Regions from separate parts of the Streptomyces sp. NPDC058240 genome, predicted to be linked through region 3. Evidence: riboswitches for the same ligand, from Rfam matches in the RefSeq annotation. Region 3 holds a riboswitch; each other region holds the start of a gene.
The links. A riboswitch is a leader RNA that binds a small molecule or an ion and turns the genes downstream of it on or off. The one in region 3 is predicted to bind cobalamin.
Positions count from the first base shown of each region.

Region 1: linked by a shared signal. The riboswitch ahead of ACFVX4_RS32960 (FecCD family ABC transporter permease) and the one ahead of ACFVX4_RS02020 (prenyltransferase/squalene oxidase repeat-containing protein) in region 3 are both predicted to bind cobalamin.
Region 2: linked by a shared signal. The riboswitch ahead of ACFVX4_RS22065 (ABC transporter substrate-binding protein) and the one ahead of ACFVX4_RS02020 (prenyltransferase/squalene oxidase repeat-containing protein) in region 3 are both predicted to bind cobalamin.

Region 1 covers NZ_JBHVWT010000036.1:33,759-39,115, reverse strand. Annotated here, with positions in the region: gene ACFVX4_RS32975 (hypothetical protein) at 1-465, opposite strand, end outside; gene ACFVX4_RS32970 (hypothetical protein) at 538-1,335, shown strand; gene ACFVX4_RS32965 (hypothetical protein) at 1,418-1,696, opposite strand; cobalamin riboswitch at 1,748-1,907, shown strand; gene ACFVX4_RS32960 (FecCD family ABC transporter permease) at 2,009-3,118, shown strand; gene ACFVX4_RS32955 (ABC transporter ATP-binding protein) at 3,118-3,903, shown strand; gene ACFVX4_RS32950 (ABC transporter substrate-binding protein) at 3,919-4,941, shown strand; gene tsaD (tRNA (adenosine(37)-N6)-threonylcarbamoyltransferase complex transferase subunit TsaD) at 4,970-5,357, opposite strand, start outside.
Region 2 covers NZ_JBHVWT010000013.1:167,406-172,762, forward strand. Annotated here, with positions in the region: gene ACFVX4_RS22050 (acyl-CoA dehydrogenase) at 1-607, shown strand, start outside; gene ACFVX4_RS22055 (acyl carrier protein) at 858-1,136, shown strand; gene ACFVX4_RS22060 (beta-ketoacyl-[acyl-carrier-protein] synthase family protein) at 1,133-2,356, shown strand; cobalamin riboswitch at 2,434-2,625, shown strand; gene ACFVX4_RS22065 (ABC transporter substrate-binding protein) at 2,661-3,728, shown strand; gene ACFVX4_RS22070 (FecCD family ABC transporter permease) at 3,725-4,816, shown strand; gene ACFVX4_RS22075 (ABC transporter ATP-binding protein) at 4,813-5,357, shown strand, end outside.
Region 3 covers NZ_JBHVWT010000001.1:445,970-451,326, forward strand. Annotated here, with positions in the region: gene ACFVX4_RS02010 (MBL fold metallo-hydrolase) at 1-560, shown strand, start outside; gene ACFVX4_RS02015 (DinB family protein) at 610-1,179, opposite strand; cobalamin riboswitch at 1,285-1,420, shown strand; gene ACFVX4_RS02020 (prenyltransferase/squalene oxidase repeat-containing protein) at 1,530-2,804, shown strand; gene ACFVX4_RS02025 (SCO2322 family protein) at 2,801-3,496, shown strand; gene ACFVX4_RS02030 (energy-coupling factor transporter transmembrane protein EcfT) at 3,493-4,650, shown strand; gene ACFVX4_RS02035 (ABC transporter ATP-binding protein) at 4,647-5,357, shown strand, end outside.

The DNA.
Region 1 (5,357 bases), on a different contig from region 3:
GATCTCCGTCCTGATGTTCCGGTCGAGCAGGTCGCCGAGTCGTTCCAGCGGACCGATGAGTGCCCGCTCGCCGGCCCTGGCGACCCGCACGGCGGCGTCCACCTTCGGCTTCATCGACCCTTCGGCGAAGGCCAGTCGCGAGATCGCCTCCGGCAAGGCGGTGAGAATGTCGCGCTGCTCGGATGTCCCCCAGTTCTCGCTGACGAAGTCACCGTCCGTCAGCATCACGAGCATGTCCGCCTCGAGTTCTGCCGCCAGGGCCGCGGAGGCGAGGTCCTTGTCGACGACCGCATGCAGGCCCGTCTGCCGACCTTTGCTGTCGGTCCGGACGGGCACGCCGCCACCACCGACGCAGACGACGAGGTGACGGTTCTCCAGCAGCATGCGCACGAGGGGCGCCTGGACGATCCGCAGGGGCGAGGGGGAGGGGACGACCCGGCGGAAGGCCGCGCCGTCGCGCGCGATGGTCCAGCGGTACTCGGCCGCGGCTTCGGCCGCGTCCTGCGCCGAGTACTGGGGACCGATCAGCTTGGTGGGGTGCTCGAACGCGGGATCGCTCTCGTCGACCTCGGTGGTGGTGAGCAGAAGAAGGTCCTCGCCGAGACCGCCACCGCGGGCAAGCCCGTCGTCGTCTACTTCGTCGGCGGCTCCCGGGACGCCGTCGCCGACGCGGGCGGACACTTCGCCGCGAGCAGCCAGGACGCCGCCCTCCAGGCCGTCCGCCTCGGCGCCGACCCCCACGCGGACGTCGAGCCGCTCGACACCCACCGGGTGGAGGAGGTGTGCTCCCGCCTCGCACCGCACCAGCAGTTCGTCCGCGGCCTGTTCTGCGGCGGCACCCTGTGCGACGAGTCGATGTACTCCCTGCTCGGGATCAGCGACAACGTGTGGAGCAACATCCAGAAGGACCCCGGCCGCCGGCTCGACGCCGACGGCCCCAGCACCGGACACACCTTCCTCGACTTCGGCGACGACGACTTCACCAACGGCCACCCGCACCCGATGATCGACCCCTCCCTGCGCCTGGCATGCCCGGTCCAGGAGGCCGAGGACCCCCAAGTCGCCGTCGTCGTCATGGACTTCGTCCTCGGCTTCGGCGCCCACCAGGACCCGGTCGGCGTCACCCTCCCGGCGATCGGACAGGCCAAGCGGATCGCGGCGGAGGCCGGCCGCCACCTGGAGATCGTCGGCTACGTCCGCGGCACCGACTTCGACACCCCGGCGCTCGACGAGCAGGTCGCGGCCCTGGAGGCCGCGGGAGTGACCGTGACCCGCAGCAGCAACGGGACGGGCGAGTTCGCCCGTGAGATCGCCAGGAAGGCCCGGACCGCATGAGCAGCCCCGTCACTAACCTCTTCGCAGCCGACCTCGACGTCATCAACGTCGGACTGGCGATGTTCGAGGAGGACATCGCCGCTCAGGGCGCGAACGTCACCACGCTCGACTGGACCCCGCCCGGCGGCGGCAACCCGGAGATCGTCGCCGTTCTGGACAGCCTGGAAGCCCCCGCCACCGCGGCGCGCATCGAAGCGGCCAACGCCGAGGCCGTCGAGCGCATCACCGGCTCCCGGCCCATGCTGGTCGGTTTCGGCCGCGCCCTCGACGTCGTCCCCGGAATGACGCCGACCACGATTCTGTACGCGGGCACGCCCATCACCTGGGAGCGCATGGCCGGCGCGATGAAGGGCGCCGTCACCGGAGCCCTCGTCTTCGAGGGCCTGGCCGCACGTGCGCAAACCGGTGCACACCGACCATCCCCCCTGACGGTGCGTCAACCCATTCACGCTAAGCTGCAAGTGCCCCGCGGGGGAAGTCCGGTCGAAATCCGGCGCTGACCCGCAACGGTAGGCGGAGCCCGAGATGTGGCCCCGTAAGCCCGATTACCCGCGGTGGTGAAGGCTCCTGTCAATTCGCCGTGGACTGCGAGTGGTGCTGCGCAGGGCGCTCCGCGTCCGGGCTGCTCCTTTGATCACGTAGGTGCACGGCCCGAGGCGAAAGCGATCCGCCCGTGGCCACCCCCCTCGTCCGTAAGCCTGCCGTGCCCTCGCGCACGGCCCGTGCCGGAGCCGGGCCCGCGCCGCCCCGGCGCGTGTCGCTGTCGCTGCTCCTTCCCGCCCTGTGCGCCGTGCTCCTGGTCTCCCTCGTCTGCGGGGCGGGCATCGGGGCGTCGGGGCTCTCCTGGAGCGAAGTACTGCGTTGTCTGTGGGCCGGGCTGACGGGCGGCCGAATAGCCCCTGACCAGGTGCCCGCGTACACCATCGTCTGGGAACTGCGCTTTCCGCGAGCCGTGCTGGCCGCGGTCGTCGGGGCCGGTCTCTCGGCCATCGGTGTCGCCGTGCAGGCCATGGTCCGCAACGCCCTTGCCGACCCGTTCGTCCTCGGCATCTCCTCGGGCGCGGCGGTCGGTGCCAATGCCGTGCTCATCTTCGGAGCCTTCGGCACGCTGGGTATCTGGGCGCTGTCCACGGCGTCGTTCCTTTCCGCGCTCCTCGCCATGATGCTGGTGTACGCCATCGCACGCACCGCTCGTGGTCTGACCCCGCTGCGGCTCGTCCTGACGGGCACCGCGATGTACTACGGCTTCTCGGCCGTCACCACGTTCATGGTGTTCGCGGCCGAGCGCGGTGAGGCCGCCCGCTCCGCGATGATGTGGATGCTCGGCAGCCTCGGCGGAGCCGACTGGGCCTCCGTACCGATTGCCGCGGGGGCCGTGCTCGGCGGTCTCGCCCACCTCGCCTGGTCGGCGCGTCGGCTGAACGCCCTGGCCATGGGCGACGAGACCGCTGCCGCGCTGGGGGTGGACGCGGGGCGGCTGCGCAAGGAACTGTTCCTGGTCTCCGCGGCCGTCACGGGGGCGGTGGTCGCGGTGAGCGGTGCGATCGGCTTCGTCGGACTGATGGTGCCGCACGCCGTACGGATGCTCGTCGGCGCGGACCACCGCCGACTGCTGGCCGTCGCACCACTGGTGGGTGCTGTCCTGCTGATCTGGGTGGACATCCTCTCCCGCGTGGTGCTCGCGCCCGCCGAACTGCCGGTGGGCGTGCTGACCGCGGTCATCGGCGTGCCGTGCTTCGTACTCCTGATGCGCCGCCGCTCCTACACGTTCGGAGGCGCCTGATGCGGATCGACATCGATGCTCTGACGGTCGAGATCGCCGGCGCACGGCTGGTGGCGGAGGCCACACTGGGAGCGGGGGAGGGGCAGCTCGTCGGTCTGGTCGGGCCCAACGGCAGTGGCAAGTCCACCCTGTTGCGTTGTGTCTACCGGGCTCTGCGTCCCTCGGGCGGCACGGTGCGGCTCGGCGGCGAGGATCTGTACGCCATGAGCGCGCGCGAAAGCGCGCGCCGGCTGGCCGCACTTCCCCAGGAGGCGGCCACCGAATTCGATTTCACGGTTGCCGAGGTCGTGGAGATGGGGCGGCTGCCGCACCAGTCATCGATGGGACGGACCACCGACGAGGACCGGCAGGCGTGCGGGGCCGCGCTGGCGGGAGTGGGCGCCGACCACCTCGCCGACCGCGGCTTCCTCACTCTTTCCGGCGGCGAGAAGCAGCGGGTGCTGATCGCCCGCGCGCTGGCTCAGCAGCCCCGGCTGCTGGTGCTCGACGAGCCGACCAACCATCTCGACATCGCACAGCAGTTGGAAGTGCTGGCGCTGGTGCGCGACAGCGGGCTGACCGTCCTCACCGCGCTGCACGACCTCAACCTCGCCGCACTCCACTGCGATCTGCTCCATGTCATCGACGGCGGACGGATCGTCGCCTCCGGCGCTCCGCACGACGTGCTCACCCCCGACCTGCTGGCCGAGGTCTTCGGCGTACGGGCACACCGCGTCCCGCATCCGGAGACCGGCGCCGTACAGCTGCTCTTCGACCGTCTTCGCCCCGCTCGACCCGATTCCTGAGGAGTCACCGCCGTCATGCACAACCTCGTACGCCCCGCCGCGATCGTGATCGCCGCCGCCCTGGTCCTCACCGGCTGCGGTGCGGAAATGCCCTCTGACCAAGGAGAGAAGGACAGCGCTCGGAAAAGCACCGGCCACTATCCGGTGACCATCGAGAACTGCGGCCAGAAGAAGACCTACGACAAGGCCCCGCAGCGCGTGGTCACCAATGACGTCGGCATCACCGAGATCATGTTCGCGCTCGAACTGGAGGACCACATGGCGGGTTATGTGATGCCCGAGGACAAGGGCGACCTCACGTCCGTTCCCTGGAAGGACGGATACCGGAAGGCCAAGTGGCTCTCCAAGGAGAGGATCAACAAGGAACTGGTCCTCGACGCCCGTGCCGATCTGGTCTTCGCCGGATGGAACTACGGATTCAGCGAGGGGGACGGGTTCACTCCTGCCGAACTCCGGAAAGTGGGCATCGGGTCGTATCTGCTGAGCGAGTCGTGCCGCAACGGCAAGGGGAAAGCGCGCGGAGTGATGGCACCGCTCGACGCGCTCTACACCGATTTGCGGAACCTGGGAAAGATATTCGATGTGGAGGACCGTGCGGAGGCCCTCGTCGCGACGTTCCGGAAGCAGGTGGCGGAAGCGCAGGCGAAGGCGCCGAAGGGTACCGACCGCCCCCGGGTCTTCCTCTACGACGACGGGCGGGACAAGCCGCTGACCTCCGGTGCCTTCGCGGGGCCGCACGACATCATCACCAAGGCCGGTGGCGATCACGTCATGAAGGACCTCAAGGACAGCTGGGTGACCGTGGGCTGGGAGACCGTGGTCGACCGTGACCCCGAGGTGATCGTCATCAACGACTACGGTGACAACGGCGCGGCGCAGAGGGAGAAGTTCCTGAAGTCCTATCCGCCGCTCGCGAATGTCTCGGCCATCAAGAACGACCGTGTCTTCGTCCTCGATTACGCGGACCTGGTGGAGAGTCCGCGCAATCCGGCGGCCATCAGTTCACTTGCCGCGTATCTGAGGAACGTCGATCTCTGACCCGTCCCCGCGCATCGGTGTCCGGGCGTCACGCCGCCCCGGCACCGGTGCGGGCGACCGGATGCAGTGCGGCGTACTCCAGCGGCGCCGATGGATCGATGGACACATCCAGCGGTGCCGGCTGTGCGCCCGCGCGGACCAGCAGGTCCCCGACCGCGGCGATCATCGCGCCGTTGTCGGTGCACAGCCGCAGCGGCGGCACACGCAGGGTGACACCGGCGGCCCGGCACCGCGCCTCCGCCAGGGCCCGTACGCGGGAGTTGGCGGCCACGCCGCCCACCACGACCAGTGTCCCCACGCCGTACGCGCCGCAGGCGGCCACGGCCTTGCGGGTCAGCACGTCCGCGACGGCCTCCTGGAGCGCGGCGGCGCCGTCGGCCAGCGGGAGCCGCGCCCCGCGGATCCGGTGCTGCTCC
Region 2 (5,357 bases), on a different contig from region 3:
CATCCACGCCAAGGCGGCCGCGGAGATGCTCTTCGCCACCGCACCGGGCGGGCCCGAGGCTTCCTCCGGCGGCGGACCCGGCGAACTCGACGACCCCAGGTTCCTCGGGAGGCTGCTCGCGGAACTGGAGCGGATCTGGTTCGGCAGGGCCCGGGAGCGGATGCGCCTCGCACCGCACGGTGACCCGCTCGCGCGGTGGAACGTGGCGTCCGGGCCCGCCCTGCGCGGCGTCGAGGCCCACGCCCAGTGGCAGGCGGCCGAGGCGTACGAGGAAGCGGTGGCCGCGCTGCCCGAGGGGCCCGCCCGCGAACGGCTCGGCGAGCTGCAACGGCTCTTCGCGCTCGACCGGATCGCCCGCAACAGCGGTGATCTGCTGGCAGCGGGCCTGTTGACCGCCGACCAGGTCAACGGACTGCCGGACCGGGTGGAAGAGCTCATCACCATGGTCGCCGCCCAACTGCCCGACCTCGTCGAGTCCTTCGCGCTGCCGCCGGAGCTGCTCGCCGACTGGCCCATCGCCGGAGCCGACTACGTGGCCGCCTACGACGATCCGGGAGCCGCTTGGAGGACGGGCGGGGACCGGGCGACGGTTCAGGACGAGCGGTGAGGGCCATGACGAGGAGGGGAACAGCTGTACGGGGTCACCGGATCAGGGAGGCGGCCGGGGCCCTCGGAGTCCGTGTTGTCCTGCTGGCCTACTGGGGTACGGCGTCCGTCCTGGCCCGGTGGTGCGGGGAGGACGGTGCCGAATCGGTTCGGCACAAGGCGTAACTGGAGGCACTCCACCCAGTTGATTCGGCGTCGGGACGGTGTCACCGCCGGCCCGACAGCCGGACCGAATGATGGAGAGAAAGCTCATGAGTGCGATTCATCCCAAGATCACCGAGGTTCTGACACACACCTTCAAAGTGCCCGTTGCCGAGATCCACCCGGGCTCCACGATGGACAGCCTGGAGATGGACTCCCTCGCCGTCGCCGAGTTCGCCGTCCTCATCAGGGAGACGGCCGGCGGCAACCGGGACTTCGACCAGCTCCCCAAGGACGCGACGCTGGCCGACATCACACGGTTCATCGACCCGGCAGCCGGCCGCGGTGCGCGGGTGGGCGGCGGGACCGCGATGAGCAACGCCCGATGAACAGGCCGGCCGTCGCCGTCACCGGCCTGGGCATGATCACCCCGGTCGGCAACGACACCGAATCCACCTGGCGGGGCGTGTGCGCGGGAGTGTCACCGGCCCGCACCGTCGCCGAGCTCGAAGGGTGCGCGATCGACTTCGCGTGCATGGTCGACGGCATCGACCTGGACGCCGCGATCGGCGGCCGTGCGTCCTTCCGCATGGGGAAGTACGTGAAACTCGCCGTGCTCGCCGCCCGGGAGGCGGTCGCCGACGCCGGGCTGGACCCGGCCCGGTGGGAGGGCACCCGGGTCGCGGTGGTCGTCGGCACCAGCAGTGGGGGTTCCGCCTCGCTGACCGAGCAGGCCGTCGTGCTCGACCGGTTCGGAGCAGGGGCCACCTCGCCCTCGGGCATCCTGCTCACCATTCCCAACATGCCCGCCGCCGAGATCGCGATCCAGCTGCGGGCCACCGGCCCCAGCATGGCCCCGTGCACCGCCTGTTCGTCCGGCGCCACCGCGCTGTCCGTCGCCCGCGACCTCCTGGTCACCGGGCAGTGCGACATCGCTGTCGCCGGAGCCACCGAGTCGATCGTCTACCCGGCCGCCATGGCCGGGTTCGCCAGGTCCGGAGCCGGGGCCCGGACGGACGGCGACCCGGCCAGGCTGTGCCGTCCCTTCGCAGCCGACCGGGCCGGTCTGGTGATGGGCGAGGGCGCGGCCGTCATGGTGCTGGAACGGGTGGACGACGCCGATGCCCGGGGCGCGGCCCCACGGGCGCTGCTCGCCGGTACCGGCGCCACCACCGACGCCTACCACCCCATTAGTCCGCATCCGTCCGGCACGGTCGCCCAGGCGGCGGTGGAGGCCGCGCTGCGCGACGCGGGCTGGACTGCCGAGGACGTCGAGCACGTCAACGCACACGGCACGGCGACCCCGGTCAACGATGCCACCGAGGCCGCCCTCATCGCCCGGGTCTACCCGCACCGGCCGCCCGTCACCGCCCCCAAGGGCGTACTGGGGCACTGCATGGGGGCGGCCGGCGCGATCGAGGCCGGACTCACCGTCCTCACGCTCCAACGCGGAGTCGTACCACCGATCGCCAACCTGGACGCCCCGGCGCCCGAGTTCGACATCGACTGCGTCACCGAACAACCGCGGCGGCAGCCCATCCGGCGCGCCGTCAGCCATTCCTTCGGCTTCGGCGGACACAACGCCGTCATCGCTCTTCAGCGTCCGTAGGCATCCGGCAGGTGGTGCGACGGGACACACACCGACGTACCACCGGCCACACCCCCCATGAGCTGCGCAGAGCCTCGTGATAGCTTGCCGGAGCCAGTCGAACTCCACGTCATGGGGTCAGGGAATCCGGTGAGAATCCGGAACTGACGCGCAGCGGTGAGGGGGACGGGCGGGGCCACGGCCACTGGGACCACCCTCGGGTGTCCTGGGAAGGCGTCCCGTCCGAAGGAACCCGAGTCCGAAGACCTGCTGGCGCCCGCGACCCGGCACCGGGCCGCGGAACTCCGTACAGCGGGCTCCGCGCATGAGCCCAGAGACGCAGAGGGACTCCGTGCCGTCCATAGCCAGCCCCGTCCGCACCATGGCCCTGCTCTCGGCGGGACTGGTCCTGCTGACCGCCTGCGGAGGCGGAGCCGACGACTCCGCCGCGAAGCCGGGCTCCGCGGACGGATACCCGGTGACGCTGAAGAACTGCGGACGCACCGTCACCGTCGAGGCCGCGCCACGGCACGCCGTCCCGGTGGACCAGGGATCGACGGAGATCCTGCTCTCCCTCGGCCTCGCCGACCGGATGGCCGCCACCGCGACCTGGACCGACCCGGTGATGAAGGGCCTGGAGAAGGCCAACGCCGAAGTGCCCAGGATCGCGGACAACCGGCCGTCGTCGGAGAAGGTCCTCGACCGCGAGCCCGACTTCGTCAGCGCGTCGTTCGAATCGACGCTCGCCAAGGGCGGCGTTGCACCGCGCGAACAGTTCGAATCGCTCGGCGTCCCCACCTATGTCTCGCCCGCCGACTGCACCGGCAAGGACAACAGCGGCGGCGGCGACGGCGCCCGTACCGCCCCGTTGACCATGGACAGCGTCTACGGCGAGGTGCACGACCTGGCCGAGGTGTTCGGCGTACCGGAGCGCGGTGACGCGCTCGTGGCGCAGTTGCGGGCCCGGGTGAAGAAGGCGACCGAGGGCATCGACGCCTCCGACGCGACCCTCCTGTACTGGTTCTCCGACTCCAAGGCCCCGTACCTGGCCGGCTGCTGCGGAGCACCCGGGATCATCACCGAAGAGCTCGGCGCGAAGAACGTCTTCGACGACACCCATGAGGAATGGCCCCAGATCAGCTGGGAGACCGTCGCCGACCGCAACCCCGACGTCCTGGTCGTCGGCGACCTGACCCGCAAGGCCCAGACCGCCGAGAGCGCCGCGAAGAAGATCGAATTCCTGGAGTCCAACCCCGTCACGAAGAACATGGATGCCGTCAGGCACAAGCGGTACGTGCTGCTGAGCGGCCAGTCCATGAACCCGTCCATCCGGACGGTCGAGGGCATCGAACGCGTGGCAGCCGGACTGCGCAGGTTCGGGCTCGCCGGGTGACGGGGACCGAACGGGGCACGGCGGTGGCCGCGCCGCCTGCCCCCGCCACCTCCCTCCGCGCCACGACTGGCGTACGGAGACTGCGCGGCGGGGCCCTGTGGGTCTGCGGCGCCGCGTTGCTCGTCATCTCCGTCGCGGTCGCCGTCACCATCGGCCCCGCCCGGATCTCCGTGGCCGACGTCTGGTCCGCGGTGGCTTCCCACCTGGGCTGGGGCCGTTCACGGCTCTCCCCGATCCGGGACGGCATCATCTGGAACCTGCGCATGCCGCGCACCCTGCTCGCCGCGGTGTGCGGTGCCGGGCTCGCGGTGTGCGGCACCGTCATGCAGTCGCTGCTCCGCAATCCGCTCGCCGACCCGTTCGTCCTCGGTGTCTCCTCCGGAGCGTCCACCGGCGCGGTCGTGGTCGTCGTCCTCGGCGTCGGCGGGGGAGCGGTGTCGATCTCGACCGGCGCGTTCGTCGGAGCGCTGTGCTCGTTCGCCCTCGTGCTGCTGCTCAGCCACACCCTGGGTGGCACGACCGACCGGGTCGTGCTCTCCGGTGTCGCGGCCATGCAGCTGTTCTCCGCGCTCACCTCCTTCGTCGTGATGACCGCCGCCGACGCCGAGCAGACCCGCGGGGTGCTGTTCTGGCTGCTCGGCTCGCTCAGCGGGGTCGGCTGGACCGATGTGTGGATCTGCTCCGCCGTTCTCGTCGTGACACTGCTGATCTGCCTGGGGCACGCCCGTACGCTCGACGCCTTCGCGTTCGGGCAGGACGCCGCAGCCACGCTCGGCGTCCATGTCGCGCGCACCCGGATCGTGCTGCTGTGCACGACCGCACTGCTGACCGCCGCACTCGTCAGCTCGGCCGGTGCCATCGGCTTCGTCGGTCTGGTGCTGCCGCACGCCGCCCGTGCCCTCGCGGGTTCCGGGCACCGGCGGCTGCTGCCGGTCACGGCCCTGGCCGGGGCCGTGTTCCTGGTCTGGGTCGACACCCTCGCCAGGACGGTCCTCGACCCGCAGGAGGTGCCCGTGGGCGTGGTCACCGCGCTGATCGGCGTACCCGCGTTCGTCCTGGTCCTGTACCGCACCCGGAGGACCACGTGACGGGGGCGGCCACCTCGGGACTGCGTGCCGAACGGGTCGGCCGGGCGGCGGGCGGCCGCCTCATCCTCGACGGGGTCGACCTCGCCCCGCCGCCCGGCGCCACCGTGGGGCTGATCGGACCGAACGGATCCGGCAAATCGACCCTGCTGCGGGTGCTTGCGGGAGTCCTCGCTCCGGAGACCGGTGTGGTCACCCTCGACGGACAGCGGCTCGCCGGGATCGGCCGCCGCACCGTGGCCCAGCGGATCGCCGTGGTCGACCAGCACGCCGTCACCCAGGTCGAGCTGAGCGTGCTGGACGTCGTACGGCTCGGGCGCATCCCGCACCGCAGGGCCTGGTCGGCACCGACTGCGGAGGACGACGAAGCGGTGCGCGAAGCACTCTCGCGGACCGGCCTCGCCGACCGCGGCGACCAGTCCTGGCACACCCTTTCCGGCGGCGAACGCCAACGCGTACAGATCGCGCGGGCACTGGCCCAGCAGCCGCGCGAGCTGCTGCTCGACGAACCGACTAACCACCTCGACATCCAGCACCAGCTGGA
Region 3 (5,357 bases):
TCGTGCCCGGTGAGCTGCTCGATCTGGCGGGGCGCAGGCTGCGGGCGATCTGGACGCCGGGGCACACGCCGGGGCATGTGTGCCTGCACCTGGAGGAGGAGCATCCGGGGAATCTGCCGGGCCGGGGGCGGCTCTTCTCGGGGGATCATCTGCTGCCGGGGATCAGTCCGCACATCGGGCTGTACGAGGACCCGGACGACGCGACGGTCGCCGACCCCCTCGGCGACTACCTCGACTCGTTGGAGCGCATCGGCCGTCTCGGGGCCGCCGAGGTGCTGCCCGCCCATCAGTACGCCTTCACCGACGCGGTGGGGCGCGTACGGGAACTCCTCGGCCATCACGAGGAGCGGCTGACCGGGCTGCTCGGGCTGCTGGCCGAGCCGCTGACGCCGTGGGAGCTGGCCGAGCGGATGGAGTGGAACCGGCCCTGGGAACAGATCCCGCACGGCTCCCGGAACATCGCCGTCTCGGAGGCCGAGGCGCATCTGCGCCGACTGGTGAAGCTCGGGCGCGCGGAGGCGGTGCCGGGGAGCGAGCCGGTGACGTACACAGCCGTGTGAGTGCGGGGCGGGCGGGCCGCCCCGCACGGTTCAGCTCACCGGCCGGGCCTCACTGGCCCACCCGTCCGTCGATGCACTCGCGCAACAGGTCGGCCTGCCCACAGTGCCGGGCGTACTCCTCGATCCTGTGCACCAGCAGCTCCCGGACGGAGATCTTGTCCTTCCCCAGCCGCTCGCCCAGATCCGGGTGCCCGGCCAGCGCGGCGTCGGTCGCGGCCTGCTCGCGCTCCAGATCGGCGTAGGCGGCGTCGACCACGGCCTGCTCGGCGACGGCTCCGTCGAAGTCCGCGTCACGCTTGCCGTACAGCTTCGGCAGCGGTTCGCCGTCGGTGATCCAGTTGCGCCAGTCCCGTTCCACCTCGGCGAGGTGGCGCAGGAGGCCGAGCAGCGACAGCGTCGACGGCGGGACGGACCGGCGGGCCAGCTGCTCCGCGTCCAGGCCGTCGCACTTCATCCGCAGGGTCAGCCGGTAGTCGGTCAGATACTCCGCGAGCGTCGCGAGCTCGCCCTCCGGGCTCGTGCCCTCCTTGCTGCGGGGGTCGTCGTCCGGGTCCGCCCACATGTCGGGGTAGACGGTCGCCTGGGTCCAGCGTGCGGGTTGATCGCTCATGCGAGACATGGTCGTCCGTTCGGGGCCGAACTCGCCAGTGGGTTTCCCCCGTTGCCCGCCAGTGGGTTTTCCGTGTTGCCGTCGAGCCGAAGCCGCCCCGGGCCCGGCCGGGGCCGCCCGGTAGAGTGTGCGGGTCGTCATCATGCCCGTTCAGGGGGAAGCCGGTGCGAATCCGGCACTGACCACGCAGCCGTGAGCCGTCGTCGCAGACGGTGAGTCGGAATGCCCTGTCCGCGGTCGTGACCGGCTCGGACCACCGGACCCACCGGTGGTCGGCACCGTCGAGGTATACGGAGCCGGAGCCTGGTGCCTGAGCGTGCCTGTGCCCGGTTCACCCCGCAGGAGAGGCCCCGCCCGCCATGACCGTACGCCGCAGCGCAGCAACGCTCGCCGCCACCGCCGCCGTGCTCTGCGCGGCCGCAGCGCCGGTCGCGGTCGCAGCGCCGTCCCCCTCGCCCTCGCCGTCCGCCGCACTGCCGGCCGGGCTGTACGGCACGAAGGACCCCACCTACGACGGGGTGTGGCGGCAGTCTCTGGCCTTCCTCGCCCAGCGGCTCGAAGGCGTCACACCGGCCGCGAAGTCGGTGGACTGGCTGATCTCCCAGCAGTGCGCCGACGGCTCCTACGCCGCGTTCCGGCCCGATGTCTCCAAGCCGTGCGAGGCGAAGACGATGCGGGACACCAATGCCACCGCGGCCGCCACCCAGGCGCTGGTCGAGGTCGGCGGACACCGGGAGACCGTGAACAACTCGGTGCGCTGGCTGAAGTCCGTGCAGAACGAGGACGGCGGCTGGGGCTACACCGCGGGCGCGCCCAGCGATGCCAACTCCACCTCCCTGGTGATCGGCGCCCTCGCCCGGCAGGGGCAGCGGCTCGCGGACATCACGACCCCCGGCGGCAAGACCCCGTACGACCCGCTGCTCGCGCTCGCGATCCCGTGCGGCGGCAAGGACGGCGGCGCCTTCGCCTACCAGCCCGACAAGAAGGGGAAGCTCGTCGCGAACGCGGACGCCACCGCGGCCGCCGTGCTCGGCGCGATGGGCAAGGCACTGGCCGTCGGGAACAACGCCGCGGGCAAGGCGCCCAGCTGCCACCCCGGTTCCGGCCTCACGCCCGAGCAGGCCGCCCAGAACGGCGCCCGCTACCTCACCGGCGCCCTCGCCGGGAACGGCCACCTGAACCAGGCGCCGATGCCGGGTGCCACCGACTCCACCCCGCAGCCCGACTTCGGCAACACCGCGGACGCGGTCGTCGCGCTGTCCGCGGCCGGGCACCAGGACAAGGCGGCCGGGGCGATCGGCTGGCTGAAGAAGAACTCCGCGGACTGGGCCGCCCAGAACGGCCCCGCCGCCTACGCCCAGCTGATCCTGGCCGCCCACTCGACCGGCGACAACGCCCGGGACTTCGGCGGCGTCGACCTGGTCGCCCGGCTGAACGCGGCCGGCCCCGCGCCCGCCGCCGTCGTGACGCCCGACCCGTCCGCCGACACCGGGTACGAGGCCACCGAGAAGGACCAGGTCCACAGCGGCGACGACGTGATCGGGGGCGTGTGGTGGTACATCGGCATCGCCCTCGTCCTCGCGGCAATCGCGTTCTTCCTGATCAGTGGTCGCCGGAAGAACAGGCAGCCGTGAGGCGCACGGGAAGGGCCACCGCGCTGCTGGTGGTCCTGGGCGCCGTCCTGGCCGTGCTCGGCGCGGGTCCGGCCCAGGCGGCCGGCTACCGGTACTGGTCGTTCTGGGAAGGTTCCGGCTCCGACTGGACGTACGCCGCCCAGGGCCCGTCCCTGGTCCGGCCCGACGACGGGGCGGTGCAGGGTTTCCGGTTCTCGGTGAGCGAGGACTCCCAGGACTCGGCGAAGCCGCGCCGCGCCCCCGACTTCACGAAGATCTGCGCGAACACCCCGGCCCAGGACGGCACCAAGCGGATCGCGCTCGTCATCGACCCGGGCACGGCCGGTGACGCCCCGGCCGGTGGGACACCGCCCGCGCTGCGCACCGCGTGCGCGCGGGTCGACCCCGAGGCGAGCGCCGCGGAGGCGCTCGCCTCGGTGGCCGAGCCCTTGCGGTACAGCAGCGACGCGATGCTCTGCGCGATCACCGGCTACCCGGCCTCCGGCTGCGGCGAACAGGTCTCCGGCGACGGGCACGGCACGCCTGCCGCGTCCGCCTCCGCCTCCGCCTCCGCCTCACCGGCCGGATCCGCGGCCGCCACCGGCTCGGGCGGCTCCGGCGGCGGCCCGTCCGCCGGGGTGCTCGTCGGTGTCGGCGCCGTTCTCCTCCTCGGCATCGCCGCGGTCGTGCAGGCCCGCCGCCGCCGCGGATGACCGCCTCGACCAGCTCCGCGGTCCTGGCGCGCCGCCGTCCGCTGCGCGCCCCCGAGGCGAACCGGAGCAACGCCCTTCCCGCCGGGGCCTGGTGGCTGTGGGCGCTCGGCCTCGCCACCGCCGCCTCCCGGACCACCAATCCGCTGCTCCTCGGGCTGCTGGTGGGGGTGGCCGGTTACGTCGTGGCGGCGCGCCGCACGGACGCGCCGTGGGCCCGTTCGTACGGGGCGTTCATCAGGATCGGGCTGTTCGTCGTCGCTGTGCGGCTGATCTTCTCCGTCTTTCTCGGTTCGCCGATCCCCGGCACGCACCTGGTGTTCACGCTCCCCGAAGTGCCGCTGCCCGACTGGGCGAAGGGGGTCAGGATCGGCGGCCGGGTCACCGCCGAGCAGTTGCTCTTCGCGCTCTACGACGGGGCGAAACTGGCCACGCTGCTGATCTGTATCGGTGCGGCGAACTCGCTCGCCAACCCGGCCCGGCTGCTGAAGTCGCTGCCGGGCGCGCTGTACGAGGCGGGCGTCGCCGTCGTCGTCGCGATGACGTTCGCGCCGAACATGGTCGCCGACGTGCTGCGGCTGCGCACCGCACGGCGGCTGCGGGGCCGTCCGACCGGGGGCATCAAGGCGGTCCTCCAGATCGGCCTGCCGGTCCTGGAGGGCGCGCTGGAGCGGTCGGTCGCGGTGGCGGCGTCGATGGACGCGCGCGGATACGGGCGTACCGCCCGGGTCCCGACCGCCGTCCGGCACACCACGAACGTGCTCACGCTCGGCGGGCTGCTCGGGGTGTGTGCCGGTACGTACGGTCTGCTGGCCGCGCAGGGCGCGGTGTACGGGCTGCCGCTGCTGATCACCGGGCTCGTCGCCGCGATGGCCGGGCTGCGGCTCGGCGGGGCCCGTTCGGTCCGTACCCGCTACCGGCCCGACCGGTGGGGTGCGCGGGCCTGGCTGGTGGCGGGTTCGGGTGTCGTGGTGGCGGTGGCGATGATCTGGGCGGGCGGTGTCGACGGGGCGGCGCTGCACCCCGGAGTCGTACCGCTGGTCGCGCCGGTGCTTCCGCTGTGGCCCGCGGCCGCGGTGCTGATCGGGCTGCTGCCCGCGGTGGTGGCGCCAGTGCCGCCGTCGGCGGGCGCCCCGAAATCCAAGGAGATCCAGTGATCCGGTTCGAGCAGGTCTCGGTGCGCTACGAGGGGGCGGAGCGCCCCACCCTCTCCGGGGTCGATCTGACCGTCCCCGAGGGTGAGTTGGTGCTGCTCGTCGGTCCGTCCGGGGTCGGCAAGTCGACGCTCCTGGGTGCCGTTTCGGGTCTGGTGCCGCACTTCACCGGTGGCACGCTGAGCGGCCGGGTCACGGTCGACGGGCGCGACACCCGTACCCACAAACCGCGCGAACTCGCCGATCTGGTCGGCACGGTGGGCCAGGACCCGCTCTCCCACTTCGTCACCGACACGGTCGAGGACGAGCTGGCGTACGGCATGGAGTCGCTGGGCCTGGCCCCCGACGTGATGCGGCGGCGGGTCGAGGAGACCCTGGACCTGCTGGGGCTCGCCGGGCTGCGCGACCGGCCGATCGCCACGCTCTCCGGCGGCCAGCAGCAGCGGGTCGCGATCGGTTCCGTCCTCACCCCGCACCCGAAGGTGCTGGTCCTCGACGAGCCGACGTCCGCGCTGGACCCGGCGGCGGCCGAGGAGGTCCTCGCCGTGCTGCAACGGCTGGTGCACGACCTGGGCACGACGGTCCTGATGGCGGAGCACCGGCTGGAGCGGGTGGTGCAGTACGCGGACCAGGTCGTCCTGCTGCCGTCGCCGGGGGCCGCCCCGGTCATGGGCGCGCCCGCGGACGTCATGGCCGTCTCCCCGGTCCAC